One region of the Pseudomonas sp. 1176_21 genome, then DNA from elsewhere that is predicted to be linked to it. Evidence: predicted binding sites of a transcription regulator. Region 1 holds the regulator's gene; each other region holds the start of a gene.
The links. The regulator FliA, encoded in region 1, starts transcription of late flagellar genes. The targets are predictions, from matches to a motif close to CTAAAGTTTNNNNNNNNNNNGCCGNTAA.
Positions count from the first base shown of each region.

Region 2: FW760_RS04295 (methyl-accepting chemotaxis protein) is a predicted target of FliA. The motif match lies at 2,860-2,887, and genes of this name have one in related genera.
Region 3: FW760_RS21585 (methyl-accepting chemotaxis protein) is a predicted target of FliA. The motif match lies at 4,204-4,231, and genes of this name have one in related genera.
Region 4: FW760_RS06780 (methyl-accepting chemotaxis protein) is a predicted target of FliA. The motif match lies at 4,270-4,297, and genes of this name have one in related genera.

Region 1 covers NZ_VXCV01000008.1:63,701-70,828, reverse strand. Annotated here, with positions in the region: gene FW760_RS18845 (chemotaxis protein CheA) at 1-404, opposite strand, end outside; gene FW760_RS18840 (protein phosphatase CheZ) at 417-1,205, opposite strand; gene FW760_RS18835 (chemotaxis response regulator CheY) at 1,226-1,600, opposite strand; gene fliA (RNA polymerase sigma factor FliA) at 1,705-2,445, opposite strand; gene fleN (flagellar synthesis regulator FleN) at 2,442-3,275, opposite strand; gene flhF (flagellar biosynthesis protein FlhF) at 3,395-4,705, opposite strand; gene flhA (flagellar biosynthesis protein FlhA) at 4,717-6,846, opposite strand; gene flhB (flagellar biosynthesis protein FlhB) at 7,011-7,128, opposite strand, start outside.
Region 2 covers NZ_VXCV01000001.1:897,738-904,865, forward strand. Annotated here, with positions in the region: gene FW760_RS04275 (LysR substrate-binding domain-containing protein) at 68-976, shown strand; gene FW760_RS04280 (MmcQ/YjbR family DNA-binding protein) at 969-1,328, shown strand; gene FW760_RS04285 (DUF1294 domain-containing protein) at 1,391-1,792, opposite strand; gene FW760_RS04290 (undecaprenyl-diphosphate phosphatase) at 1,794-2,624, opposite strand; gene FW760_RS04295 (methyl-accepting chemotaxis protein) at 2,909-4,543, shown strand; gene pnuC (nicotinamide riboside transporter PnuC) at 4,697-5,263, shown strand; gene FW760_RS04305 (AAA family ATPase) at 5,260-5,811, shown strand; gene FW760_RS04310 (hypothetical protein) at 6,107-6,559, shown strand; gene FW760_RS04315 (adhesin) at 6,561-7,128, shown strand, end outside.
Region 3 covers NZ_VXCV01000011.1:43,622-50,749, forward strand. Annotated here, with positions in the region: gene FW760_RS21570 (YbjN domain-containing protein) at 16-492, shown strand; gene FW760_RS21575 (peptidylprolyl isomerase) at 489-1,445, shown strand; gene FW760_RS21580 (LysR family transcriptional regulator) at 1,500-2,468, shown strand; gene FW760_RS21585 (methyl-accepting chemotaxis protein) at 2,522-4,147, opposite strand; gene FW760_RS21590 (AraC family transcriptional regulator) at 4,275-5,186, opposite strand; gene FW760_RS21595 (carboxymuconolactone decarboxylase family protein) at 5,293-5,853, shown strand; gene FW760_RS21600 (acyl-CoA dehydrogenase family protein) at 5,905-6,972, shown strand; gene FW760_RS21605 (ABC transporter ATP-binding protein) at 6,969-7,128, shown strand, end outside.
Region 4 covers NZ_VXCV01000002.1:384,167-391,294, forward strand. Annotated here, with positions in the region: gene FW760_RS06770 (LysR family transcriptional regulator) at 1-629, shown strand, start outside; gene hglS (2-oxoadipate dioxygenase/decarboxylase HglS) at 725-2,125, shown strand; gene FW760_RS06780 (methyl-accepting chemotaxis protein) at 2,188-4,173, opposite strand; gene FW760_RS06785 (LysR substrate-binding domain-containing protein) at 4,327-5,271, opposite strand; gene FW760_RS06790 (NorM family multidrug efflux MATE transporter) at 5,422-6,807, shown strand; gene FW760_RS06795 (putative bifunctional diguanylate cyclase/phosphodiesterase) at 6,867-7,128, opposite strand, start outside.

The sequences.
Region 1 (7,128 bases):
GCCGCTTCGGCACCGGCAGGTTCGGCCAGGCGCGCCAGGGCGGCCAGCAGTTCCGGAGTGGCTGCGGTGATGTCGGTGCGCTCGCGCACCTGGCCGAACATGCTGTTGACGGTGTCCAGGGCTTCCAGGACCACGTCCATCAGTTCGGCGTCCACACGTCGTTCACCCTTGCGCAGGATGTCGAAGACGTTTTCGGCGATGTGGCAGCACTCCACCAGCTCATTGAGCTGGAGGAAGCCGGCGCCCCCTTTTACAGTGTGAAAACCGCGAAAAATTGCATTGAGCAGGTCGGCATCATCCGGGCGGCTTTCCAGCTCGACCAGTTGCTCGGACAGTTGCTCAAGAATTTCGCCGGCTTCTACCAGAAAATCCTGGAGGATTTCTTCATCGGCGCCGAAGCTCATTAAACGTGCTCCCTAAAAACCCAGGCTGGACAGCAGATCGTCGACATCGTCCTGACCGGACACAACGTCTTCACGTTTATCGGCATGAATCTGTGGTCCTTCACCCCGAGTCGGATGTTTTTCTTGATCTTTTTCGGCACGCAGCTGGTCGTGGTCATGCTCGATGCCGGCGAACCGGTCGACCTGACTCGCCATCAACACGAGCTTCAGAAGATTGCTTTCTACTTCGGTGACCAGTGCCGTGACGCGCTTGATCACCTGGCCGGTCAGGTCTTGGTAGTCCTGAGCCAGAAGAATGTCGTTGAGATGGCCGGCGACCTTGCGGTTGCCCTCGGCGCTGTGCGTCAGGAAACTGTCGACGCGCTTGACCAGCTCGCGAAACTCAGGAGCCTCGACTTCGCGGCGCATGAAGCGCTGCCAGTCGCCACTCAGGCTGGCCGCCTCGGCACTGAGGTCATTGAGTACCGGCGTGCTTGCCTCCACCAGGTCCATGGTGCGGTTGGCAGCGCCCTCGGTCAGCTTGACCACATACGACAGGCGTTCGGTGGCGTCGGTAATCTGCGAGACTTCCTCGGCCTGCGGCATGTGCGGATCGATCTGGAAACTGACGATCGCACTGTGCAGCTCGCGGGTAAGCTTGCCGACTTCCTGGTACAGGCCAAGGTCACGGGTCTGGTTCAGCTGATGGATCAGTTGCACCGCGTCGCCGAACCTGCCTTTTTCAAGGCTGCTGACCAGCTCCTGGGCATGTTTCTTCAGAGTCGACTCGAAGTCGTCCAAAGATGATCTTTTTTGCTCCATAAGCGCCCCCGTGGCGTACCTCAGCTATTGACGCGCTCGAAGATCTTTTCGATCTTTTCTTTCAGCACCTGGGCGGTGAACGGTTTGACCACATAGCCGTTGACGCCCGCCTGGGCGGCTTCGATGATCTGTTCGCGTTTGGCTTCGGCCGTCACCATCAGCACCGGCAGGTGCTTGAGGCGCTCATCCAGACGTACCTTGCGCAGCAGGTCGATACCGGACATGCCGGGCATGTTCCAGTCGGTCACCAGGAAATCGAAGTGACCGCTTTCGAGCATCGGCAACGCGGTGTTGCCGTCGTCGGCTTCCTGGGTATTGGTGAAGCCCAGGTCACGCAACAGGTTCTTGATGATCCGCCGCATCGTCGAAAAATCGTCGACGATGAGGATTTTCATGTCTTTGTTCAATTAGACCTCCAAGCAGTCTTTAACGCGCTCAGCGCTGAACGCGCATTCAATCAATTCGGGCACTACATTTCACGACTGTATGGAACGGCTGCTCAACGCGCCCGCCATTCCCCCAGGCGACCGCGCAAGCGTGCGGCGCACTGGCTGTGCAACTGGCTGACACGCGACTCGCTGACCCCCAGCACCTCGCCGATTTCCTTGAGGTTCAGCTCTTCGTCGTAGTACAGCGCCAGCACCAGGCGCTCACGCTCGGGCAGGTTGGCGATTGCATCCGCCAGGGCTGCCTGAAAGCGCTCGTCTTCCAGATCGCGCGATGGCTCGAGCTGGGCACTGGCGCCGTCCTCGTGCAGGCCTTCATGTTCGCCGTCCTGCAACAGGTCGTCGAAACTGAACAGGCGACTGCCCAAGGTATCGTTCAAAATCCCGTAATAATCATCGAGACTCAATTGAAGTTCGGCAGCAACCTCGTGATCTTTAGCATCACGACCGGTTTTTGCTTCAATTGCACGAATCGCGTCACTCACCATGCGGGTATTGCGATGTACCGAACGCGGCGCCCAATCCCCCTTGCGCACCTCGTCGAGCATGGCCCCACGGATGCGGATACCGGCATAGGTCTCGAAACTGGCACCCTTGCTGGAGTCGTACTTGTTGGAGACCTCGAGCAGGCCGATCATGCCGGCCTGGATCAGGTCCTCCACCTGCACACTGGCTGGCAGACGCGCCAGCAGGTGATAGGCAATGCGCTTGACCAAGGGTGCGTACCGCTCGATCAGCTCGTACTGGGCATCACGCGAAGCCTTGCTGTACATCCGATAGCCGCTTGCACTCATAGCACTGGTCCCGCACTGGTCGGTTGCACCAGCCGTTCGACGAAGAACTCCAGATGACCACGCGGGTTGGCAGGCAACGGCCAGCTATCGACCTTCTGAGCAATGGCCTTGAAGGCCAGCGCGCACTTGGAACGCGGAAAGGCTTCGTAGACTGCTCGCTGCTTCTGCACTGCCTTGCGGACACATTCGTCGTAGGGCACAGCACCGACGTATTGTAAGGCGACATCCAGGAAGCGATCCGTGACCTTGGTCAACTTGGCGAACAGATTGCGGCCTTCCTGAGGGCTTTGTGCCATGTTGGCCAGCACCCGGAAACGGTTCATGCCGTAATCGCGGTTCAGCAGCTTGATCAGGGCATAGGCGTCAGTGATGGACGTGGGCTCGTCGCACACCACCAGCAGCACTTCCTGGGCCGCGCGCACGAAGCTGACGACCGAATCGCCGATGCCGGCCGCGGTGTCGATGACCAGCACGTCGAGGTTGTCGCCGATCTCGCTGAACGCCTGGATCAGCCCGGCATGCTGGGCCGGCGCCAGGTGCACCATGCTCTGGGTGCCGGAGGCCGCAGGCACGATGCGTACCCCGCCAGGCCCCGGCAGCAGCACGTCGCGCAGCTCGCAGCGGCCCTCGATGACATCGGCCAGTGTGCGTTTGGGGGTCAGGCCGAGCAAGACGTCGACGTTGGCCAGGCCCAGGTCGGCGTCCAGCAGCATGACCCGACGGCCAAGCTCAGCCAGCGCCAATGACAAGTTCACTGACACGTTGGTCTTGCCGACGCCACCTTTGCCGCCTGTCACGGCGATCACCTGTACGGGATGCATGCTGCCCATGTTTGTTCTTTACCTTGTCTTACTTAGACCGAGGCCACATGACTGGCTGCGCTTTCAACACCTGAAAAATGCCTGGCAGACCATTGATGTAGGTACTTTGCAACGTATACACATTTACCTCAGCCGACACGCTTGCCGTCGCTGTGGTACAGATCGGCGAACATGTCGGCCATTGCCTCTTCGCTGGGATCATCCTGCATTTGTACACTGACCGCGCGACTGACCAGATGGTGCCGGCGCGGCAAGTGCAGATCGTCCGGAATGCGCGGCCCATCGGTCAGATAGGCCACCGGCAACTCATGCGTGATGGCCAGGCTCAGCACCTCGCCCAGGCACGCCGTTTCGTCGAGCTTGGTCAGGATGCAACCGGCCAGCCCGCAGCGCTTGTAGCTGTGGTAGGCAGCGGTCAGCACCTGCTTCTGGCTGGTGGTGGCCAGCACCAGGTAATTCTTGGCCTGGATGCCGCGCCCGGCCAGGGTTTCGAGCTGCATGCGCAGTGCCGGGTCGCTGGCCTGCAGGCCGGCGGTATCGATCAGCACCACGCGCTTGCGCAACAGAGGGTCCAGGGCCTGGGCCAGCGACTGGCCGGGGTCGACGTGGGTCACCGACACATTCAGGATGCGCCCCAGGGTCTTGAGTTGTTCCTGGGCGCCGATGCGAAAGCTGTCCATGCTCACCAGCGCGATGTTCTGCGCGCCGTACTTGAGCACATAGCGCGCCGCCAGCTTGGCCAGGGTGGTGGTCTTGCCCATGCCGGCCGGGCCGACCATGGCGATCACGCCGCCCTCTTCGATCGGCTCGATTTCCGGCACCTGGATCATGCGGGCCAGGTGCGCCAGCAGCATGCGCCAGGCCTGGCGGGGCTCTTCGATGTCGGCAGTGATGTCCAGCACCTCGCGGGCCAGCGGCCCGGCGATGCCGATGCGCTGCAGGCGGCGCCAGAGGTTGGCCTGGTGCGGCTTGCTGCCCTGCAGCTGGGTCCAGGCCAGCGAGCCGAGCTGCACTTCGAGCAGCTCGCGCAGGCCCGAGAGCTCCGAGCGCATGGAATCGAACAGACGCTGATCGACCGGCGCCGGGGCCGCTGCCTGAGGCCGCACGGGGGCCTCGACCTGCGGCTCTACCAGCGGCTCGGAGGCGGTCAGCGGCAGGCCGGCGAACAACTGGCGGTTGCCCTCCTCGCCTTCGACCCGGCTGCTGAGCTCGGCCTGCGCGGTGACGATGCGCGACTGGGTCTTGCGCAGTTCGTCCTCGAGCTCGACGTTCGGCACCCGCGGCGCAAGCGCGGACAGCTTGTAGTCCAGCGCCGCCGTCAGCTCGACACCGCCAGCAATCCGTCGGTTGCCGATGATGGCGGCCTCTGCCCCCAGCTCATCACGAACCAGCTTCATGGCCTGACGCATATCAGCGGCGAAAAAACGCTTAACTTGCATATCCCACTACCTCAGCCGTTGGGGCCTACTGTGGCAACGATGGTAACTTGCTTGTTGTCAGGTATTTCCTGATACGCCAAAACATGCAAATTCGGTACAGCCAGGCGGCCAAAACGCGACAGCATCTGTCGAACGGGTCCTGCGACCAGCAGGATTGCAGGTTGCCCTTGCATCTCCTGACGCTGGGCGGCCTCGATCAACGAACGCTGAAGCTTTTCGGCCATGCTCGGCTCAAGAAGAACACCATCTTCCTGACCCTGCCCGGCCCTTTGCAAACTATTGAGCAAAATCTGTTCCAACCTTGGCTCAAGCGTGATCACAGGCAGCTCGGACTCAGTTCCTACAATGCTTTGCACGATTGCGCGGCTCAATCCTACGCGCACCGAAGCCACCAGCGCGGCGGTATCTTGACTCTTGGCGGCATTGTTGGCGATGGCTTCGGCAATGGTGCGGATGTCGCGCACCGGCACCTGCTCGGCCAGCAACGCCTGCAGCACCTTGAGCAGACCGGACAGCGGCAGCACCCCCGGTACCAGTTCCTCGGCCAGCTTGGGCGAGCCCTTGGCCAGGACCTGCAGCAGTTGCTGTACCTCTTCGTGACCGATCAGCTCGTGGCAATGCTTGTAGAGGATCTGGTTGAGGTGAGTGGCGACCACGGTGCTCGCGTCCACCACGGTGTAGCCCAGCGATTGCGCCTGGCTGCGCTGGGCCACATCGATCCACACTGCCTCCAGGCCGAAGGCCGGGTCCCTGGCGGCGATGCCGTTGAGGTTGCCGAACACCTGCCCCGGGTTGATCGCCAGTTCGCGGTCGGGGTAGATCTCGGCCTCGGCCAGGATCACCCCCATCAGCGTCAGGCGGTAGGCGCTGGGGGCCAGGTCGAGGTTGTCGCGGATGTGCACGGTGGGCATCAGGAAGCCCAGGTCCTGGGACAGCTTCTTGCGTACCCCCTTGATCCGCGCCAGCAACTGCCCACCCTGGTTGCGGTCCACCAGCGGGATCAGCCGGTAGCCGACTTCCAGGCCGATCATGTCGATCGGGGTAACGTCGTCCCAGCCCAGCTCCTTGGTTTCCTGAGCACGCTGCGGCGACGGCAGCAGGTCCTGCTGGCGCTGCACTTCCTGCTGTGCCTTGACCTTGGCCTGGTTCTGCTTGCGCCACACCAGGTAGGCGCCGCCCGCGGCCATCAGGCCGAGGCTGAGGAATGCCACGTGCGGCATGCCCGGCACCAGCCCCATGACGATCATCAGGCCGCCGGACACGGCCAGCGCCTTGGGCGAATCGAACATCTGCCGGTTGATCTGCTTGCCCATTTCCTCGGAGCCCGAGGCACGGGTAACCATGATCGCGGCGGCGGTGGACAGCAGCAGCGAAGGCAACTGCGCCACCAAACCGTCACCGATGGTGAGCAGCGCATACACGCGACCGGCGTCGCCGAAGGTCATGCCGTGCTGGAAGATACCCACGGCCATGCCGCCGATCAGGTTGATGAACAGGATCAGCAGGCCGGCGATGGCGTCACCGCGCACGAACTTGCTGGCACCGTCCATCGAACCGTAGAACTCGGCCTCCTGGGCCACTTCGGTACGCCGTGCCTTGGCCTGGGCCTGGTCGATCAGGCCGGCGTTGAGGTCGGCGTCGATGGCCATCTGCTTGCCGGGCATGGCGTCGAGGGTGAAGCGCGCGCTCACCTCGGAAATGCGCCCCGCACCCTTGGTCACCACTACGAAGTTGATGATCATGAGGATCGCGAACACCACGATACCGACCACGTAGTTGCCGCCGATCACCACCTCGCCGAAGGCCTGGATCACCTTGCCCGCGGCTTCGTGGCCGTCGTGGCCGTGGAGCATCACCACCCGCGTGGACGCCACGTTCAGCGCCAGGCGCAGCAGCGTGGCCACCAGCAGGATGGTCGGAAACACGGCGAAATCCAGCGGGCGCAAGGCGTACACGCACACCAGCAGCACGACGATGGACAGGGCGATGTTGAAGGTGAAGAACACGTCGAGCAGGAACGGCGGGATCGGCAACATCATCATTGCCAACATCACCAGCAGCAACAGCGGCACCCCCAGGTTGCCCCGGCCGAGCCCGGACAGGTTGCTACGGGCGCTGTTGATTAACTGAGAGCGATCCACCGATATTCCTCTTCAAGCAAACTTTTGACGCCATGCGGGCGCTTGGCGCTGCTATTGCAAGAAGCTTTCCAACTTTGGATCAGTGACGCGACCTTCGCCGACACTGCCGGCTCCTGCAGCGAAGGGGCCGGCACCTCGGCGCCGACGGGAAGAGCTCAAACGGTTCAGGAATCGCGGCGCAGCTCCGGCGGAATCGGCAGATCCTTGAGCGGCTCCGGCGCCTTGCCCTTGCCCGCCCGGTGCTGGCGAATCTGATACACGTAGGCCAGCACCTGGGCCACG
Region 2 (7,128 bases), on a different contig from region 1:
CAATAGCTGATAAGATCGCAAATTCGCACTTCTTCGTCCCACTGGCAGGACAATGCCCATGACCGGCATGCAAGACCTCAACGATCTGTTCTATTTCGCCCGCGTGGTGGAGGCCGGCGGCTTCGCGGCGGCCGGGCGTCTGCTCGGTGTGCCCAAATCCAGGCTGTCGCGGCGCATTGCCGAACTGGAGGAGCGCCTGGGCACGCGTCTGCTGCAGCGCACCACCCGGCAACTCAAGCTCACCGCCGTGGGCGAGCGCTACCTGCGCCATTGCCAGGCCATGCTGCTGGAGGCCGAGATGGCCGACGAAGCGGTGGCCAGCATGACCAGCGAACCGCGCGGGCGCTTGCGGGTGTCGTGCCCGGTGGGCCTGGCCCATGAGTTCCTGCCCGGCGTGATCAGCGCATTTTTGCAACAGTACCCGCAGGTACAGCTGGACATGGTGCTGCTCAACCGCCGGGTCGACCTGATCACCGAGGGCATCGACGTGGCCCTGCGTGTGCGCGACCTGGGCGACGAAGACCCGGCACTGGTCACCCGCCGCCTGCGCCAGGCGCAGATGCTGCTGGTGGCCGCACCTGAGTTTGCCGCCCGGCACCCTGTCAGCTCCCCTGCCGACCTGGCCAGGGTGCCGGTACTGGGCGCGGTCGAGGCCGACCGCCTGGTGCACCTGCGCCTGCTCGACGAGCAGGGCCACAAGCAGGACCTGACCCTGGAAGCGCGGCTGGCCATCGACGACTTCGTGGTGCGCAAGGCCGCCACCCTGGCGGGCCTGGGCTTCACCACGCTGCCTATCATGCACTGCGAGGCCGAACTGCAGCGCGGCGAACTGGTACGCCTGCTGCCGGGCTGGTCACTGCCGGGCGGTTACCTGCAGGCGGTGTACCCGCACCGGCGCGGCGTGCTGCCGGCGGTCAGGGCGTGGATCGATCACCTGGTAGCCTCGTTCGAGGAATGCGGAGAGCGTTATGTCTGAGCGAAAAATGACCGAGGCACAGGTGGCGGCATTCTGCCTGGGCCTGCCCGGTGTGCAGGAAGACTACAAATGGGGTGGCGTGCGCGTGTTCTCGGTGGCCGGCAACAAGATGTTCGCGGTGATGGACCTGGCGGGTGCAGGCTTGTCGTTCAAGGTCGACACCGAGCTGTTCCTGGGCTACGTGGACCGCCCCGGGGTGCGACCGGCGCCGTACCTGGCGCGGGCACACTGGATCAGTGTGGCGCAGCCTTATGCGATGGGGCGTGGGGAACTGGAAGAGTTGCTGCGCCGCTCGCATCAACTGGTGGTGCGGCGATTGCCCAAGCGCGTACAGGTCGGGTTGCTGCTCTGAGGCCGATGGCTTTCGCCGGCAAGGCCGGCCCTGAAGGCGCCGACCTTGCCGGCGAAAGCGCTCTAGAACCCGAACAATCGCCCGGCAAGAAACAGGTAGTCGGCCCAGAACACCTGATGCCCCAGCACGATCACCCAGAACACCAGCTGATACGACAACTTGCGTGTCTTGTGCCGGAACACCTGCTGCGCCAGCAGCGCCCCTGGCCAGCCACCGGCCAGTTCGCAGGCATGCAGCACCTTCTCGGGGGTACGCTGCCCCTGGCCGCGCGCCTGACGCTTGTCGTAGCCATACAGCCCGAAACAGCCAAGGCTCGCCAGCCCATAGGCCGCCAGCCACAACCAGTTGCCTGTGCCCACACCCAGCTTCAGTGCGCCCAGCACCGGCAGCAGGCACAGGGCCACGAATGCCAGCAACTTGAGGCGCAGGTGGCGCATGGGCGGGCGCGTTTCGATGCGGGCCATCTCAGCCGTGCGCCACGGCCCAGTCGACCCAGCCGAACTGCCAGGTCGCCAGGATCACCAGGCCAAATGCGATACGGTACCAGGCAAACACCGCGTAGCTGTGGCTGGCGATGAACTTGAGCAAGCCGCGCACCGCAATCATCGCGAAGATGAACGACACCACGAAGCCGATGGCGAACACCGGGAAGTCATCCGGCTGGAACAGGTCACGGTACTTGTAGCCCGAGAACACCGCCGCCCCGACCATGGTCGGCATCGCCAGAAAGAACGAGAACTCGGTGGCGGCCTTGCGCGACAGGCCGAACAACAGCCCGCCGATGATCGTCGAGCCCGACCGCGAAGTCCCCGGAATCATTGCCAGGCACTGCGCGCAGCCGATCTTCAGCGCATCGGTCCAGCGCATGTCATCGACCTCCTCGGCACGCACCACGTGCTGGCGGCGCTCGGCCCACAGCATGATCACCCCGCCCACCACCAGGGCCACCGCCACCGTGATCGGGTTGAACAGGTACTCATGGATCAGGTCGGCGAACAGCACGCCCAGCACCACGGCGGGCATGAAGGCGATCAGCAGGTTGAGGGTAAAGCGCTGGGCCCGGGCCTGGCGGGGCAGGCCCACCACCACGTCCAGGATCTTGCGGCGAAATTCCCACACCACCGCCAGGATCGCGCCCAGCTGGATGATGATGTTGAACGCCATCGCGCGTTCGCCGCCAAAGTCGATCAGGTCGGCGACCACGATCTGGTGACCGGTACTCGAAATGGGCAAAAATTCCGTCAGACCCTCGACGATGCCGAGAATCACAGCCTGCATGGCGGTCCAAAAATCCATCATTCCCCCGTAAGACATTGCCGCTGGCAGGTCTCATCATTCGTTATTTGATTGCCCGAAACCGGGCATATTACGGCGACACTCCGTCGCAAAACCGAAGGAAATGCTACCCCGGCCTTCAGAACTGCCCCGTGAAGGCCGAAATCCTAACAGAGCGCTCGTGCAAACGCTGCCGCTCGACGCGACAGCGCTCTACTAATCAATCACTTAGCCCTTGGTCGAGTAGGTTGTTTCGGTAAAGCGTGGTTGGATGCGGACAATAACAAGAACATAGGGTGACCTTCATGAAGACTTTACGCAGTATGTCGATCAGCCGTCGGCTGTGGCTCATCCTGGTGGTGGCGGTGCTGATGCTGGTGACCCTGGGGCTGCTGATGCTGCGTCAGATCCACGGTGACCTGTACCAGGCAAAGGCCGAAAAGACCCGGCACGTGGTCGAAACCGCAGCCGGCGTACTGGCCTATTACCAGGGGCTGGAAGCCAGCGGTACCCTTACCCGCGAGGCCGCCCAGCAACAGGCGCTGAGTGCGGTGCGCGGGTTGCGTTATGACCAGGACGACTACTTCTGGATCAACGACCTGGGCCCGAAGATGATCATGCACCCCATGAACCTCAAGCTCGAAGGCCAGGACCTCTCCGGCATTCGCGACCCGGACGGCTATGCGCTGTTCAACGAAATGGTCGCGTTGGCCAAGGCCCAGGGCGCCGGCAGCATCGACTACCGCTGGCCCAAGCCCGGTGCCAGCGAGCCGGTGGAAAAAACCTCGTACATCCAGCTGTTCAAACCCTGGGGCTGGGTGATCGGCTCTGGCGTGTACATCGACGACATGCACGCCGAGTTCGTGCGCCAGCTTCGCGACGCATCGCTGCTGGGGGTGGTCATCGCGCTGATAATGGCACTGGTGGTCATGCTGATCGCCCGCAGTATCACCCGCCCCTTGCAGGAAGCCGTGGATGCCATGGGCAACATCGCCAGCGGCGAAAGCGACCTGACCCGTCGCCTCGACACCCATGGGCAGGATGAAGTCACCCAGCTGGGCCTGCACTTCAACACCTTCACCGCCAAGCTGCAGCAGGTGGTGACCCAGTTGCAGGGCGCCGCCCAGGCCCTGGGCCATTCGGCCGGGGACGTAGGCAGCAACGCCGGCCAGGCGCACCAGCGCAGCGAACAGCAGTCGCAGCAGATGGAACAGGTGGCCACCGCAATCAACGAGGTCAGTTATGCGGTGCAGGACGTGGCCAGGAACGCCGAGCACGCCTCCAGCGAGATGCAGGACGCCCAGCAGCGGGCCGAACAGGGCCGGCAAAGCATTCATGGCAGCCTGCTGAAAATCGACGAGCTGTCGGGCACCATCGACCAGGCGGTGCAGGTGATCCAGGCCCTGGCGGGCCAGAGCACGCGTATCGGCAGTGTGCTGGAGGTGATCCGTTCGATTGCCGAGCAGACCAACCTGCTGGCACTCAACGCCGCCATCGAGGCCGCGCGGGCGGGTGAACAGGGTCGCGGGTTCGCCGTGGTGGCCGACGAAGTGCGCCTGCTGGCGCAACGCACCCAGCAGTCGACGGCCGAGATCCAGCAGATGATCGAGCACCTTCAGGGCCAGTCCGAGGCTGCGGTCAAGGCGATCGATGCCAGCAGCCTGGCCTCGCGCGAGACGGTCGAACAGGCCAGCGAGGCCGGTGCCAGCCTGGATGCCATCAGCCAGGCACTGCACAACCTCAGCGCGCTGAATGCCTCGATTGCCAGTGCCACGCTGCAGCAGTCGCATGTGGTGGAAGAGATCAACCACAACGTCACCCAGACGGCCGAGCTGTCGCGTCAGACGGCCGTGGCGGCGCACCAGTCGAGCAGTGCCGGGGCCGCATTGAACCAGTTGAGCGAACAGCTGGGGCAGTTGCTGAGGCAGTTCCGGGTCTGACCGCAGCCTGCACCTCGCCGGCGGCCGGCTTCTGCAAGGCTCGACATTGCCTCAGCAGGAGCCGGCCTTGGCGGCGAAGTGCTCACCCAAGGCTGGCACCTGACGTGCCACAAGGTACAATCGCCGCCCTGCCCCCCCCTTCAAGGAACGCCGATGTCCGGCCTGGAACTGTACGCTGCCGTGCTGGGCGTCATCGCTGTATGGCTCACGACCCGCCAGAACCCCTGGTGCTGGCCCATCGGCCTGCTGGTGGTGCTGCTCTACAGCTGGATCTTCTTCGACTTCAAACTGTATTCGAACATGCTGCTGCAACTGGCGTTTGCCGTGTTCCAGCTCTATGGGTGGTGGCAGTGGACACGCCCCGGCGAGGATCGCCCGATCCGGCAGGTGACCTACCTGCGTACCGCGCCGCTGCTGTCCGGCCTGGGCGTGGGCCTGCTGGCCAGCCTGGCCCTCGGTGCGGCCATGGCCACCTGGACCGATGCTGCAGAGCCCTGGCTGGACGCCACCCTCACCGCCTTCAGCCTGGTGGCGCAGTTCTGGATGGCGCAAAAGCGCGTGCAATGCTGGCCGTTGTGGATCGTGCTGGACGTGATCTTCGTCGGCCTGTTCCTTTACAAAGGCATGTACATCACCGCCGCGCTGTATGCGCTGTTCACCCTGATCGCCCTGCAGGGCTGGCGTAGCTGGCGACGTGACCCGGCCTTGGCCAGCCCATGAAGGTCCTGGTACTGGCGGGCCCAGAATCCAGTGGCAAGAGCTGGCTGGGCGGCGAAATCCAGGCGCATTTCGGTGGCGAACTGGTAGGCGAGTACGTGCGCCACTTCATCGACGAGCAGCGACGCGACACCTGCTACGCCGACATCGACCCCATCGCCCGCGGGCAGCTGGTGTGGGAGGATGCGGCCCGCGCGCGCCAGCCCGAGCTGCTGATACTCGATACGCACCTGCTGAGCAACATGCTGTGGAGCCGCGTACTGTTCAACGACTGCCCGGCGTGGCTGGAACAGGCGCTGCTGGCACGGCGCTACGACCTGCACCTGTTGCTCAGCCCCGCAGGCGTGCCCTGGGTAGGCGACGGCCAGCGCTGTCAGCCACGGCTGGAGGAGCGCCAGGCGTTCTTCGAGGCCAGCCGCCAATGGCTGCAACGGCATGGCCAACCCATGCAGGTCATCGAGGGCGACTGGGCATACCGCCAATCGACGGTACTGGCGGCCGTACAGGCGCTGCTGGAAGGCAAGCCCCCGGCCTGCGCCACCGAGTGTTAACCCGGCGTTACACACCCGGCCACCTCAACCGCCGATCCAGAGCACTTGCGCCCAACACGCGGTGACGTGTTAAGCCGGTGATACACCCACCCTCGGGGCACGCCGGGCATCTGCGCTGCTCCAAGGCCTGTAAAAAGGACCAGCGGTTGTATCACCGGTGATACAGATTTTCCGACCGGCCCCTGCCCCGTGCGCTATGCCCTTGATTCGCTGGCACAAAGCAAAAGCGGCACAGCTTCTGCTCTCCTTCTCGCAACGCTGATAGGGCCAGCGCACCGAAGAAGGAATCGCTGCCGTGGGGAATCACACCAACAAGCTGCTGAGTCTTTTCGTAATGGGCTGTGCGCTGGGCGCCAGCACCCTGAGCCTGCCGATACTGGCCGCCGGCGACGGCACCATCATCATCCAACGCCAGGTTCAGCCGCGTTCGGCCGTTCGCCCGACCGGCACCCCCGACCCCCGCCCCATGACCGTCAATGCCAATCAGTCGCCACGCATCCTGAGCCAGACCAACGAGCTCAGCGATGGCGACTTTGCCGGTGTGGCCAGCGGTGCCAGTGTAAACCGGGTGTTGATGCCCGACGCGTCCGGCAACATCCGCGGCATGGGGGCCGTGCCCACCAGCCTGCCGGGCCTGCGTGGCGGCGCCGGCCCTGGCGCAGGGGGCGCCAACAGCATCTCCAATTCGGTCAACCAGAACGTGCAGCGTGGCCTTGCGCCGCTGCAGATCCTGACCGGGGGCCGTTGAGATGAACCACTCACTGCTGTTTCTGGCGCTGGCCTGCAGCGCGTCGGCCCTGGCCGCCCAACCGGTCAATGACAACGCCACCATCAACGCCAGCGGCCAGGGCTACAAGGGCAACGTGACCATCAACCAGGCGGCTGGCGACCAGCAGCAACAGAACAACAGCCGCGCCATTGCCATCAACCCCGATGCCACCGCCACCACCCAGGTGCGCCAGCGCATCGACACCCCTGCCAGCAGCGCGATCAATGCCCGCGCCAGCATCGGTGGCAACGCCTTCACCAACGGTAACGGGATGATTGGGATCAACCAGTCGGCCGGTGCCAACACACAACAAATCAATGCCGTGCGGGTAAGCATCAGTGCCACCGCGCAGAGCATCGACGACAGCGTCCTCGACCAGCAGAACGTGGCGCTGTCAAACGGCTCAGGCTCGACAGGTCAAACCCCCGGCAGTCGCCAGGTCGCTACCAGCGATCAGGCCTTCACCGGCAGCCGTGGGGTGATCCAGTTGAACCAGAGCGCCGGGGTCGGGAACCGAATGGCCAACACCCTGAGCGTACGGGTTGCAG
Region 3 (7,128 bases), on a different contig from region 1:
CAAGGAAGCGAAGCCATGAGCGACAACCAACTGATCGAAACCGTCAGCGCCGACTCTCTGACCACCCTGTTGCAGGATGCAGGTTGCCGAGTCAATCGCAGCGAGCAGAATGCCGTGGTGCAACTGCTCAGTGCCAGCCAGGGCGTGGGCTATGCGGTGCGCTTTGGCAACCGTGCCGAGCGCGAGGGCGAGTTTCTCGACTTCACCTACAGCTGCGCCCTGCGCATCCAGGGTGAACTGCCGGCCGGGCTGGCCGAACGCTGGAACGTGTCGCGCCGCTTCGCGCGGCTGTCGGTGCAGGGCGAGTTCCTGGTGATGGAGATGGACGTGATGGTGGCCGACGGCGTCAGCCACAAGCACCTGCTGGGCAGCCTGGTGCTGTGGGACCGCCTGCTGCAGGAGTTCATCGTGTACCTGCGCGACTACAGCCGCAACGTGGCCCAGGTGCAGGACGAGGCGGTGGCCGGGGCTGAAGCGGTGAGCGCTTCGTGACTCGACGTACGCTGTGGGCCGGCGCGGGCGCGCTGGCCGTTCTGGGCGTGGCAGTGGTGTTGGCACTGCGCACGGGGGATGACCCGGTGGCAGCCAGCGCGAAAGCGCCGGCGGTTGCCGCTGTGGCGAGCGATGCGGGGCCGGCGCTGGCGCGCCTGGGCGACCAGCAGGTCAGCGTCGAGGAGCTCAAGGCGCTGTTCGCCAAGCTGCCGGCGCCGGCGCGCGAGGAACTGAGCGGCAATCGCCAGGCCCTGGAGGGCTGGATTCGCTCGCGCCTGGCGGAAAAGGCGCTGTACCAGCAGGCCCAGGCCCAGGGCTGGTCGGAGCGTCCCGATGTGCAGGCGCAGACCCATGCGGTGGTGGAGCAGATCGTGCTGCGCGACTACCTGAACTCGGTCAGCCAGGTACCGGCCGACTACCCCAGCGAGGCTGAACTGCAGGCGGCCTACGAGAACGGCAAGGCCAGCCTGCAACTGCCCACGCGCTATCACCTGAGCCAGATCTTCCTGGCGGTGCCGGACGAGCAGTCGGTGGCACGCGTGCGCAAGCAGGCGCTGGCCCTGAGCAAGCAGGCCCAGGCTGCCAATGCCGACTTTGCCGCGCTGGCCAGGGCCAACTCGCAGGACCGCGAGAGTGCGCAGCGTGGCGGCGACAGTGGTTTGCAGCCGCTGAGCCAGTTGCTGCCGCAGGTGCGCGATGCGGTGCCGCAGCTCAAGGAAGGGGCGGTGAGCGAGCCGTTGCAGAGTGCGGCGGGCTTTCACATCGTCAAGCTCATCGAGGTGCAGCCGCCGCGTGTGGCCAGCCTGGACGAGGTGCGCGACAGCCTGCGTGACCTGTTGCGGGCCCAGCGCCAGGAACAGGTGGCCCGGGCCTACGTGGACGGCATGTTCAACAGCGCGACGCTGAGTATCGATGGCGCTGCGCTCAATCAGGTCATGGACGCCAGCCGCTAGGCGGCGTCGATCAAGGAAGAGCGGGCCCTGGCCGGGGCCCGGCAGGAGGCGAGGATGCCGATGTTCGATATGCCGCACTACGTGCCCGATTATCCGCCGGCCGAGCCGCTGGCCAAGGTGCGGGCCGGGCTGGGCTGGGTGCAGGACGAGCAGATGCTCAGCTGTTTTCTGGCCAGTGCGCGGTGCGGCTGCTTCATGCAGGCTGCGCGCAGCCTCAACCTCAAGTCCACCCTGTTGCGCAAGAAGCTGGCGCAGCTGGAAGCGCGGGTGGGGTATCCATTGTTCGTCAACCGCGGCCATGCCCTGGTGCTCAGCCGCGAGGGGCGCCAGTTGCAGGCGTTGCTGCAGTCGAGCCTGAGCAGCAAGCCACAGGCCATGACCGCGCTGGATGCGCCGGTGCTGGTGCGCCTGGCGGTGGCCGAACCGATCATGCAGGACATTCTGGCGCGCAACCTGGTGGCCTTCGTGCGCCAGAACGCCGGGATCCGCCTGGACGTCAGCGGCCTGGATGCACAGGGATTGGCGCAGGCCGATGTAGTGCTGTGGCTCGATGACGAGGCGGGCAGCGTGCCGCTGCCGGGGTTTGCCGGCGAGGCGCCGACGCGCCTGGCGCAGCTGGAGTATCACCCGCACATTGCCAAGCGCTATTCGCGCGAGAGCAACCGGCCGGTGTGCCGGGACGACCTGCGCGACTACATGCTGGTGCAGTGGCAGGGCGAGGCCCAGGTGGCGGCGCTGGCGCCGTGGAACCGCCTGTTGAGCGAGCGCGAGGCGGGGGTGACGCGGGTGCCGGGTTATGACCTGTTCAGCCAGTTGATCAAGTGCAGCGCGTGCATCGGCTTGCTGCCGCATTATGCGGCGCAGCTGGACCGTGGCCTGCTGGCATTGCCGGGGTTGCTGGAGGCGCCGATGCGCCGCACGGTGTGGCTGGCGGTGCATGAGCGTGCGGCGCAGGCGGCGTTGGTGCAGGTGCTGGTGACCATGATCCGGGCCGCGTTCGAGGAGCGTCGGGAGTGGTTCTGAAGGGGCGCGGTGCCCTGTAGGCGCCGGCTTTGCCGGCGAACCGGCGCCGCACCTCAGACGATAAAGCGCGTGACCAGCGTGGTCAGTTGCGTGGCCAACTGCGACAGCGCATGGCTGGCGACGCGGGTCTGCTCGGCGCCCGCCGCCGAGCGGCCCGACAATTCACGAATGTTCAGCAGGTTGCGATCCACCTCGCGGGCCACCTGGGCCTGCTCCTCTGCCGCGCTGGCAATCACCAGGTTGCGCTCGTTGATCTGGCCGATGGCCGTGTAGATGCCCTCCAGCACCTGGCCTGACGCCTGGGTGATGCCCAGCGTGGACTGCGCGCGGCCGGTACTGGCCTGCATCGAGTCCACCGCCGCCTGGGTGCCCTGTTGCACGCTGTTGATCATCTGCTCGATTTCCTGGGTCGATTGCTGCGTGCGGTAGGCCAGGGTCCTGACCTCATCGGCCACCACCGCAAACCCGCGCCCGGCCTCGCCGGCACGCGCCGCCTCGATGGCGGCATTGAGCGCCAGCAGGTTGGTCTGCTCCGACACCGAACGGATCACCTCCAGCACCGTGCCTATCTCGCGAATCTGCACCGCCAGCTGTTGCAGGCGCTCGCCACTGATCGCCACTTCGCGAGCCATGGCCTGGGTGCCGTCGATGTTGTCGGCGACCTGCTGGCGGCTCTGTTCGGCCAAGGCATTGGAGGCACTGGCCGCCTGGGAGGTGGACACCGCATTGCGCGCCACTTCCTCGACCGCCGTGGTCATCTCGGTAACCGCCGTGGCGGCCTGTTCCAGCTCCTGGTCCTGCTGGCGCAGGCTCTGGGTGCTCTGCTCGGTCACGCTGTCCAGGGCCTGGGCGGCGCTGGACAGCTGCGTGGCGCAGGCGGTGATCTGCCCCAGGGTATCGCGCTGGCTGTGCTGCATGCGCTCCAGTTCGGCGAACAGCTGGCCGATCTCGTTGTGGCTGCGCACCGTCACCGGCACGCTCAGGTCGCCCCCGGCAATGCGCTGAAAATGCACGCCGGCCTCGCGCAGCGGGCGCAGCACACGGGCGACGATAAAGGCCCAGCACACGGCGGCCAGCACCAGGGTCAACAGCCCCAGCAGCACGCTCAGCCACTGGGCCGTGGCCAGGCGCTGGTCGGACTCGGCCATGATCTGCCGGCTGCGCTCGGCCAGGGCTGCCACCAGTTGCTGGCGCAGCGCCTGCAGGGCACGCATGGCGTTGCCGGCATCCACGTTGACGGTGAAGTAGTCGTCCAGCGAGCCCTTGAGCGTGGCGGCGCGCTGCCCGGCCACGGCGTTGGCGTAGTCGGCGAAGGTGCGCTGCAGGTCCTGGGCCAGGGCCTTTTGCGCCGGCTCATGGGTGTTGGTGACGAAGGCGTCGACCAGCGCCTGGCTGTCGCCCAGCAGCTTTTGCGACATGGCCAGGCGCGCCTTGGCACTGTCGAGGTGGCCGCCTTGCTGCTCGATAAAGCCCGACGACACGTTGGCACTGGCGCGAATCGCCATCAGCAGCGCGTTGTTGAGGCGGTCGGACTGCTGGGCGGTCTGGTCCAGCTCGTTGATCTGCGCGTCGCTGCCCACCGCCGCCCGCCAGGCGCTGACGGTGGAAAACAGCAGGGTGGCGCTGAACAGCAGCAGCACCCAGAACATTCCGGTGCGGATCTTGAGGTCGGCAAGCATGCGGGCATTACTCCTGGCAGTAAAAAATACCCCCACTCTGTGCGGTGGGTAGGCTGCTATCGGAGGCGCGGCGCATGACTTTAGGGGGCGACGACGGGTTCTGTTCGATTACCGCACAGCCTTTGTTTCAGCGGCCCTCGTGCTGGCGGCGGTAGGCGCCGGGCTGCACGCCGATGGCCTTGCCGAACGCCCGGGTGAAGGCGGCGATGGACTGGTAGCCCACCGCTGCGCAGACCTGCTCGACGGTGTTGTTGGCCTTGAGCAACTGGCAGGCATGACGCATGCGCAGCGCCAGCAGCACCTGGCCCGGCGACTGGCCGGCCAGCTCGTTGAAACGCTTGAAGAAGGCCGAGCGCGACAGCCCTGTGCAGGCGGCCATGCTCTCCAGCGACCAGGGCTGTTCGGGGTGTTCGATCAACTGCTCCAGCAGCGGGGCGAACGCCGGGTGACGGGCCAGGGCGACCAGGCCGCCAAGGTCCTGGTTGTCGCTCACCTGCTGGCGCAGCACGTACAAGAACAGCAACTGGCTCAGGCGCTCCAGCAGGGTGGAGGAGGGTGCGGGGGTGCGTTGGCATTCCTCCAGAATCAGCTCGAACAGCGCCCGCGCCGCCTGCAGCGACGGGTCGCCGGTGCGCAGGATGATCCAGTCGGCCAGCGACTCGGCCATCAGCGACGACAGCCCCGGCTGGAAGTGAAAGAACCCGCACACCAGCCCCACGCCATCCGCCGCCTGGCTGTCGAGCGCCTGCATCGGGATGCGCGGCTGGCAGCGCGCGGTGTCGCTGTCGGCGCTGTCGGACAGGCGATAGGGCAGGTCGCGCAGCAGGAACACCGCCTCGCCGGCCTCCAGCCGCTGCGGCTCGGGCTGGCCGTCGATGTGCAGCCAGCAGTGGCCCTGCACCACCACGTGAAAGCTGGCCCGGGCCAGGCCCTGGGTGCTGGCGTGCCAGCCACCGCAGTAGCGCCCCACATGGAACAGGCTGGCGTCCAGTTCCAGACGCTCTAATAACCAATCGACCAAAACGCTGGAAGAAATCATCTAATGGAAACACTCTGGAGCAAGTAATCGCGACTGTAGAATATGGATCGGTTTTCTTATAACCAACAGACTTGGCGAACACCTTCAGTATGCAGGAGACCACGCCATGTCACGCATCACTCTACACACCGTGCAAAGCGCCCCGGAAGCCGCGCGCCCGTTCCTGGAGAACGCGCAGAAGAATTCCGGCTTCATTCCCAACCTGCTGGGCGTGCTGGCCAACGCGCCGGCCGCGCTGGAAACCTATGTGACGGTTTCGGCGCTCAATGGCAAGGCCGAGCTGAGCCTGGCCGAGCGCGAAGTGGTGCAGCTGATTGCCGCCACCCAGCACGGCTGCGACTTCTGCGTGGCCGGCCATACGGCGGTGGCGCTGAACAAGGCCAAGCTGCCCGAAGAAGTGGTGCAGGCCCTGCGTGCGCGCGGCGAGTTACCATCGCCCAGGCTCGAAACCCTGGCGAAGTTTGCCCGCGAAGTGATTGCCACCCGTGGCAATGTGAGCGATGCCACCTACGCTGAGTTTCGCGAGGCCGGTTACACCGAAGGCCATGCCCTGGAAGTTATCCTGGGGGTGAGCCTGGCCACGCTGTGCAATTTCGCCAACGTGTTTGCGCGCACGCCGCTCAATGACGAGCTGGCCAAGTACCGCTGGCAGGCCGTCGCTCAGTGAGCCCCGTGGCGCCAGTGTGTGGCTGGCGCCCTGTTCTAAGGAGGAAAGAACATGCTTGATCCCGTATTGCAGCACTGGCTGGAGGCCAATGCCGAGGCGCTCGACCAGGGCCGGTGCGACCCGCAGCAGGTGCTGGGGCAACTGGCCGCAGCCAAGGTGCTGGGTGTGGGTGTGGACCCGCGTCAGGGCGGCAGCGGCGCCAGTGTGGCCGACGCCGTGGAAACCGTGGCCAGCGTTGCCAGCTGTTCGCTGGCCGCCGCCTTCGTGTTCTGGGGCCAGCGGGCCTTTATCGAATACCTGCTGCACAGCCCCAACAGCGCCCTGCGCGAGCGCCTGCTGCCGTCGTTGCTCAGCGGTGAGCTGGCCGGTGCCACCGGGCTCTCCAACGCAATGAAGTTTCTGTCCGGCATCGAGTCGCTGCAGGTCAGCGCCACGGCGCGCGGCGAGCAGGGCTGGGCGCTCAACGGGCGCCTGCACTGGGTCACCAACCTGCGCAAGGGCGGCTTCGTGGTGGCCGCCGCCATCGACCGCGCCGAAGGCGGTGCACCGTTCGTGGTGGCGATCCCCGACGGCATCGCGGGGGTGCAGCGCTCCCCCGACCTGCAACTGATGGGCCTGCAGTCGAGCAATACCGCCGCGCTGGATTTCGATCAGGTGGCCCTGGGCCGCGACTGGCTGCTGCATGAGGATGCCCGGCAGTTCCTGCCGGCGGTGCGCCCGGCGTTCCTGGGCCTGCAGTGCGGCATGGCCATCGGCCTGGCGCGGCGCGCCTTGCAGGAAGCGCAGGGGCACCTGCAGGGGGTGCGTTCGGTGCTGGCTGAAACCCTCGAGGCGCAGCGCGAGCTGCTGGCCGATGTGGTGAGCGAGCTCAAGGCCGGCCTGCTCGACGGGCGCTTCCTGGGCAACCCGGCGTCGCTGTTCAAGGTACGCATCAGCCTGGCCGAGATCGTTGGCGAGGCGCTGCAACTGGAGCTGCAGGCCAGCGGTGGCAAGGCCTACCTGAGCGAGTACGGCGCAGGCTTTGCGCGGCGCTGGCGCGAGTCGGCGTTCGTGCCGATCGTGACCCCGAGCCTGGTGCAACTGCGCGCCGAGCTGCAACGCCAGGCACGCGCAGCATGAGCAAGGTGGTACTGCAGGCCCGCGGTATCAGCCTGGGCTACGCCCGCGAACAGGGCTGGCAAACCCTGCTCGAAGGCTTCGACCTGGACCTGGCGCCGGGCGAAGTGGTGTCGATCCTGGGCCCCAGCGGGGTGGGCAAGTCCAGCCTGCTGCGGG
Region 4 (7,128 bases), on a different contig from region 1:
ACGGTCAGCAGACCGAAGTGCTCAAGGTGGCCACCCAGCCGAGCTTCGGCGTGCGCTGGCTGATCCCGCACCTGAAGGGCTTCGGCAAGCGCTACCCGAATATACACCTGGATATCTGCAACGAGATGGAGCCTTTCGCCCTGCTGCAGAACACCGCCGACGTGGTGTTCTTCTATGGCCAGGGCACCTGGCCGGGGGCCACGTGCATCGAGCTGTTCGGCGACGAGGTGGTGCCGGTGTGCGCCCCGGAACTGCTGCAGGGGCACACCCTGACCGAGGCCGGCGAGCTGGCCGAGCGCGTGTTGCTGCAAAGCACCTCGCGCCCGGAGGCCTGGCACGAGTGGTTTCTGGAACAGGGCCTGCACTCGGCCAACAGCTACCACGGCCCGCGTTTCGATACCTTCTATATGTGCGTGGGCGCCGCGTTGTCGGGCTGCGGCGTGGCGCTGGTGCCGCGCTATCTGGTGGAGCAGGAACTGGCCGAGGGCAAGCTGGTGATACCGTGGCCCTACGCGATGCGCAGCAGCGGCGCGTACTTTGTGGCGTTCGCCGAGCATGCCGCCGAGGTACCCAAGGTGCGCAGCCTGGTGGAATGGATCCGTGAACAGGCGACCGCGCCGAGGTCCTGAATTACAGGAATGATCCCTCGAATTTTTTTCGCTTGTGCCCGGCCTGCATTCCTCGCTTTCATGTAAGGGTGACTTTTACCACCAGGAAGCTTTCGATGCCCGCTCAAGATTTCGTCAGCCCGGACAGCATTCGCGCGCAGTTTTCCGCGGCCATGTCGCTCATGTACAAGCAGGAGGTGCCGCTCTACGGCACCCTGCTGGAACTGGTGAGCGAGATCAATCAACAGGTGATGACCCAGCAGCCCAAGGTGGCCGAGGCCCTACGCTGGACCGGCGAGATCGAACGCCTGGACCAGGAACGCCACGGCGCCATCCGCGTCGGCACCGCCCAGGAACTGGCGACCATCGGCCGCCTGTTCGCGGTGATGGGCATGTACCCGGTGGGCTACTACGACCTCAGCTCGGCCGGCGTACCGGTGCACTCCACCGCGTTTCGCGCGGTGCACGAGCAGTCGCTGCACATCAGCCCGTTCCGCGTGTTCACCTCGCTGCTGCGCCTGGAGCTGATCGACAACCCGGCGCTGCGCGAGCTGGCCGCATCGATCCTGGCCAAGCGGCAGATCTTCACCCCGCGTGCCTTGCAGCTGATTGCCCAGTTCGAAGCCGACGCAGGCCTGAATGCCGCCGACGCCGAGGCGTTCGTCAATGAAGCACTGCACACCTTCCGCTGGCACCACGACGCGACGGTCACGGCCGAGCAGTACCAGCAACTGCACGACCAGCACCGCCTGATCGCCGATGTGGTGGCCTTCAAGGGCCCGCACATCAACCACCTGACGCCGCGCACCCTGGACATCGATGCGATCCAGGTCGGCATGCCGGCCAAGGGCATTCCGCCCAAGGCCGTGATCGAGGGCCCGCCACCGCGTCGTTGCCCGATCCTGTTGCGTCAGACCAGCTTCAAGGCCTTGCAGGAGCGCGTGGCATTCACCGACCAGCAGGGCAGCGAAGGGGGCAGCCATACCGCACGCTTCGGCGAGATCGAGCAACGCGGCGCGGCGCTGACCCCCAAGGGTCGCGTGCTGTATGACCAGTTGCTGGACGCAGCGCGGGCCGACCTGGGCGGCGTGCCGGCCGAGGCCAATGCCGAGCGCTACATGAGCCTGCTGGGCAAGCGTTTCGAGGCCTTCCCGGACGACCTGGCGCAGATGCGCGAGCAGGGGCTGGCGTACTTCCGCTACTTCCCGACCGAAGCCGGCCTGAGTGCCCGCGACCAGGCGCAGCGGCCGACCTCGCTGAGCGCGTTGATCGAAGCCGGGCATGTGCACTTCGAAGCCCTGGTATACGAGGACTTCCTGCCGGTGAGTGCGGCGGGGATCTTCCAGTCCAACCTGGGCGAAGGCGCGCAGAGCGAGTACGGCAGCAATGCCAACCGCGACGCGTTCGAGCAGGCGCTGGGCAAGTCGGTGCAGGATGAGCTGGCGCTGTATGCCGAGAGCGAGCGGCGCTCGCTGGCAGCGTGTGCGCAGGCGTTGAACCTGCCTGGGCTGATTTAACAGCTTCGCCGGCAAGGCCGGCTCCTACACTGCAGGAGCCGGCCTTGCCGGCGAAGGGGCCCTCAATGCCCCACCTCAAACCGCCCCACTTCTGCCCGCAGCTGCCCCGCCAAACCCTCCAGCTCCCGCGCCGTAGCCGCCAGGTTGGCTGCCACCTCGCGCTGCTCGCTGTTGGCCAGCGCAATACTCTGCAAGTTGCTGCTCAGCAACGTCGCCGTGCTGCTCTGCTCCTGAGTCGCGGTGGTGATCGCGGCAAACTGCTGCCCCGCCGCCCGGCTCTGCTCGTCGATGCGCGCCAAGGCCTCGGCGACTTTGGCATTGCGTTGCAAGCCGTCCTCCATCAAGCGGTTGCCCTGCTCCATGGTGCTGATGGCGTTGCCGGTCTCCTGCTGAATGCTGGCGATCATGCCGGAGATCTCGTCGGTGGCTTCGCGGGTGCGCGCCGCCAGGTTGCGCACCTCGTCCGCCACCACGGCGAACCCGCGCCCCTGCTCGCCCGCCCGTGCCGCCTCGATGGCCGCGTTCAGCGCCAGCAGGTTGGTCCGCTCGGCAATCGAGGTGATGGTGCCGACAATGCCGCCAATCTCCTTCGAGCGCACCCCAAGGGTATCGATCACTGTCGCGGTGCTGCCCAGCGCCTGCGCGATCTGCTGCAACGAGGTGGACGCTTCGTTCATCGATGCACGGCCAATGCGCGTCTGCTGCGCGTTGTCCTGGGCCATGCGTTCGGTGCTGCCCATGTTGTCAGCGATGTTCAGGGAGGTGGCGCTGAACTCCTCGACTGCACCGGCCATGCTGGTGATTTCGCCCGACTGCTGCTCCATGCCCTCGCAAGCACCCGACGACAGCCCCGCCAGCGCCTGAGCACGCTGGCTGACCTGCTGCGAGGCATCACGAATGTGCAGCACAGTGCTCGCCAGCGCTTCGCTCATCTGATTGAAACTGCGCGCCAGTTGGCCGATTTCGTCGTGGCTGGCCACCGCCAGGCGGGCACTCAGGTCGCCCGCGCCCAGGGCCTGGGCCTGACGCACCAGGTCGGCCAGCGGCCGCAGCTTTCGGCGCAGCAGCCACAGGGTGGCGCCCACCGCCAGCATCATGGCCAGCAAGCTGCCAATGGCCAACCTTGCGCCCACGCTCCAGGTCACGGCACGAATCTCGGCCTTGGGCATGCTTGCCAGTACTGTCCACGGGCCGTCGGCAAAGGGCATGGCCACGCTATAGAGGGTTTCGACCCCATCGTTCCAGAAGCGCCCTTCCCCTGCATGCGCGGCAAACCCGCCCAGTTGGTGGGCAGCCAGTGCCGTGTCGCTGACACCTGCCGGCGCTACCAACCAGTGTTGCTGTTCGTCCAGCAGCGCCAGCGACCCCGTCTGGCCGATACGGAAGTGCCGGAGGTTGTCGAACTGGGCGTTCTGCGCGTCGGTATAGTCGAAGCCGACGAACAGGACCGCGATGACCCGACCCGACACGTCACGCACCGGTGTGTACTGGGTCATGTACGAGCGCTCGAACAGCACGGCACGCCCCACGTAGGGCTGCCCGGCCATCAGCCGCGCGTAGGCCGGGTGCTGGTGATCGAGCTGAGTGCCGATGGCGCGGCTGCCGTCCTGCTTGGTCAGCGATGTGCTGATACGAATGAAGTCCTCACCGCTGCGCACGAACACGGTGGCAACACCCGCCGTCATCTGGCGAAAGTCGTCAACCTCGCGAAAATCGTTGTTCAGCGCATGGTCCGCCAGGTACAGCGCCGGCGTGGCCACTCCGGCCACGCTGAGTGACTGGTCGGAGGCAAGCCGCAGCCCGCCGGCAAAGCGTTTTTCGAACAGGCCACTGAGGCGCTGGGTACTCTCGCGCAAGGTGCTGTGGAACGTGTCGAGCTGGTCGGCGAGCAGCCGTGCCTCGCTGGCCAGGTGTTCCTGGCGGGTGATCAGGTTGGCGCTGTCGAGCGAGCGCAGGGCAAACAGCGTACTGCCGGTAATGACGACCGCCAGCACGGCGGCCAGGGCAATACCGAGTTGCGAGGCAATTCGGGCACGGGGTTGGGACATGGAAGCTCCTGGCAATGGGGGCCGGATCATCCTGATCACGCTGCACCGTCGGCATGGGGAAGTGGAGCCATTCTGGTTGTGGCTCTCGACCCCACTGATTCGGCGGCGTCATCGATTACTTGAGTGCATCACAGGGATATTCTGCGCAAACGTTCAATCGCCGATGTTGGGCTCATTTGCCCCCAGTATCTGCACCTTGGGCAGGTCCATCGCACGGGCCTCGCCCTGCAGGAAGTCGCTGAGCCGGCGCAGACGCTCGCCACCGGGACGCGTGCGTGGCCACACCAGGTAGTAATTCAGGCCGCTGGCCACCGCCGTCGGCCAGGGCAGGCTCAGGCGCCGCTGGGCGACATCCTCGGCCACCATCAGCAAGTCCCCCATCGACACACCATACCCTCGCGCGGCAGCGATCATGCCCAGCTCGAGGGTATCGAACACCTGGCCGCCCTTGAGCGAGACCTGTTCGGTCAGCCCCATCTGCGCCAGCCAGCTGCGCCAGTCGCGCTTGTCGGGCGTGGGATGCAGCAGTTCGCAGGCCTTCAACTGCTCCACGTCCCAGGGCGTCTGATCAAGCAGCGCGGGCGCACCCACCGGTATCAGCAGTTCAGGGAACAGCGGGCTGACTTCCCAGTCCGGCGGAAAATGCCCGTCGCCCAACAGCACTGCGCAATCGAAGGGTTCATGGTTGAAATCCACATGGTCGACGTCCATCCAGGCACTGGTGAGCTGCACCTCGTTGCCCGGCTGCAAGTGGCGAAAACGGCTCAGGCGCGCCAGCAGCCAGCGCATGGTCAGGGTCGAAGGGGCCTTCATGCGGATCACCCCATCTTCGCTGTGCAGGGTGTTGCAGGCACGCTCAAGTGCGGCGAAACCCTCGCGCACACCGGGCAACAGCAGGCGCGCCGCCTCGCTCAACTGCAGGGTGCGGCCATTGCGCAGAAACAGCCGGCAGGCGAAGTGCTCCTCCAGCGTGCGGATGTGCCGGCTGACCGCGCTCTGGGTTATCGATAACTCATCGGCGGCACGGGTGAACGAACTGTGCCTGGCAGCGGCCTCGAACGCCCGCAAGGCGTAGAGAGGCGGTAAACGGCGTGACATGCGGGCGTGCTCCAGCAATGAAATACGGGTTGGCACGGATCATACTCACATGAGTTTTAATCATGCCAATGATCGTTTTTATCCTTTTGTGCAATGGCCCGCAAAGGCCGAGAATCCACGGCTCACCCTTCCCTTTTCAGGAGCTGCATCATGCAGGCTGCGCCCGTTACCGAACTCAAGGCATTGCTACGGCTGGCCGGGCCGCTGATCGCCTCGCAGTTGGCGCACATGCTGATGCTGCTCACCGACACCCTGATGATGGCCAAAATCAGCCCCGAGGCCCTGGCTGGTGGCGGGCTGGGCGCGGCCAGCTATTCCTTCGTGTCGATCTTCTGCCTGGGAGTGATTGCCGCCGTCGGTACCCTGGTCGCGATTCGCCAGGGTGCGGGCGACAACCCCGGTGCCACGCGCCTGACCCAGGCCGGGCTATGGCTGGCCTGGGGCATGGCCATCGTCGCCGCGCTGGTACTGTGGAACCTGTCGCCGGTGCTGCTGATGCTGGGCCAGACACCGGGCAACGTGGCTTTTGCCAGCCAGTTCCTGCTGGTGCTGCCGCTGGCCCTGCCCGGCTACCTGAGCTTCATGGCGTTGCGCGGGTTCACCAGTGCACTGGGGCGTTCGACGCCGGTGATGGTGATCAGCCTGGTCGGCACCGTGGTCAATTTCCTGCTCAACTACGCCTTGATCGAAGGCATGTTCGGCCTGCCGAAGCTGGGCCTGATGGGCATCGGCCTGGTGACCGCGCTGGTGGCCAATGCCATGGCCATCGCACTGGCGCTGTACATCCGTCGCCACCCGGCCTACGCGGACTTCCCGATACGCCAGGGCCTGAGCCGCCCGCACCTGCCGGCGTTGCGCGAGCTGTGGCGCCTGGGCCTGCCGATTGGCGGCACCTACACCGTGGAGGTCGGGCTGTTTGCCTTCGCAGCGCTGTGCATCGGCACCATGGGCACCACCGACCTGGGCGCGCACCAGATCGCCCTGCAGATCGTCTCGACCGCGTTCATGATCCCGGCGGGCCTGTCATACGCGGTGACCATGCGTGTGGGCCTGCATTACGGCGCCGACCGCCTGCTGGCGGCGCGTCAGGCCGGGCGCGTGGGCATCGGTTTTGGCGCGGCGATGATGCTCGGTTTCTCGCTGCTGTTCTGGCTGATGCCCGAGGCGCTGGTGGGGCTGTTTCTGGACCGCCAGGACCCGGCCTTCGCCGATGTGATCCGGGTGGCGGTGAGCCTGTTGATGGTGGCGGCGTGGTTCGAGCTGTTCGACGGTATTCAGACCATCGCGATGGGCTCTATTCGCGGGCTCAAGGACGCCAAGACCACGTTCCTGGTGGGGTTGGCCGGGTACTGGCTGATCGGCGCACCGGCGGCGTGGGTGTTCGCGTTTCCCATGGGCGGCGGCGCGGTAGGCGTGTGGTGGGGGCTGGCGCTGGGGTTGGCGTGTGCGGCAATCGGGCTGACGGTGGCGTTCGAGTGGCGGATGCGGCGGTTGCTGGGCAGTTCGCAGATGGCACAGATTTCTGTACAACCTTGAGGGCCTGTTCGCCGTCAAGGCCGGCTCCTACCCTGTTTCGCGCATGCCGGCGACGGGGGCTACAGCGCCACTGCGCCCTGCCCCGCCCCCTGCACCAGATACTCGACCAGTTGCTCGATCGGCAACGGCCGGCTGATCAGAAAGCCCTGCACCTGGTCGCAGCCAAAGCTGCGCAGCAACGCCAGCTGTTCCTCGGTCTCCACGCCCTCGGCCACCACCTCCAGGTTCAGGTTGTGCGCCAGGTTGATCATGGCGTGCACCAGCTTGCGGTTCTCTTCGCGCTGCTCCATGCCACCGACAAAGCTGCGGTCGACCTTGAGC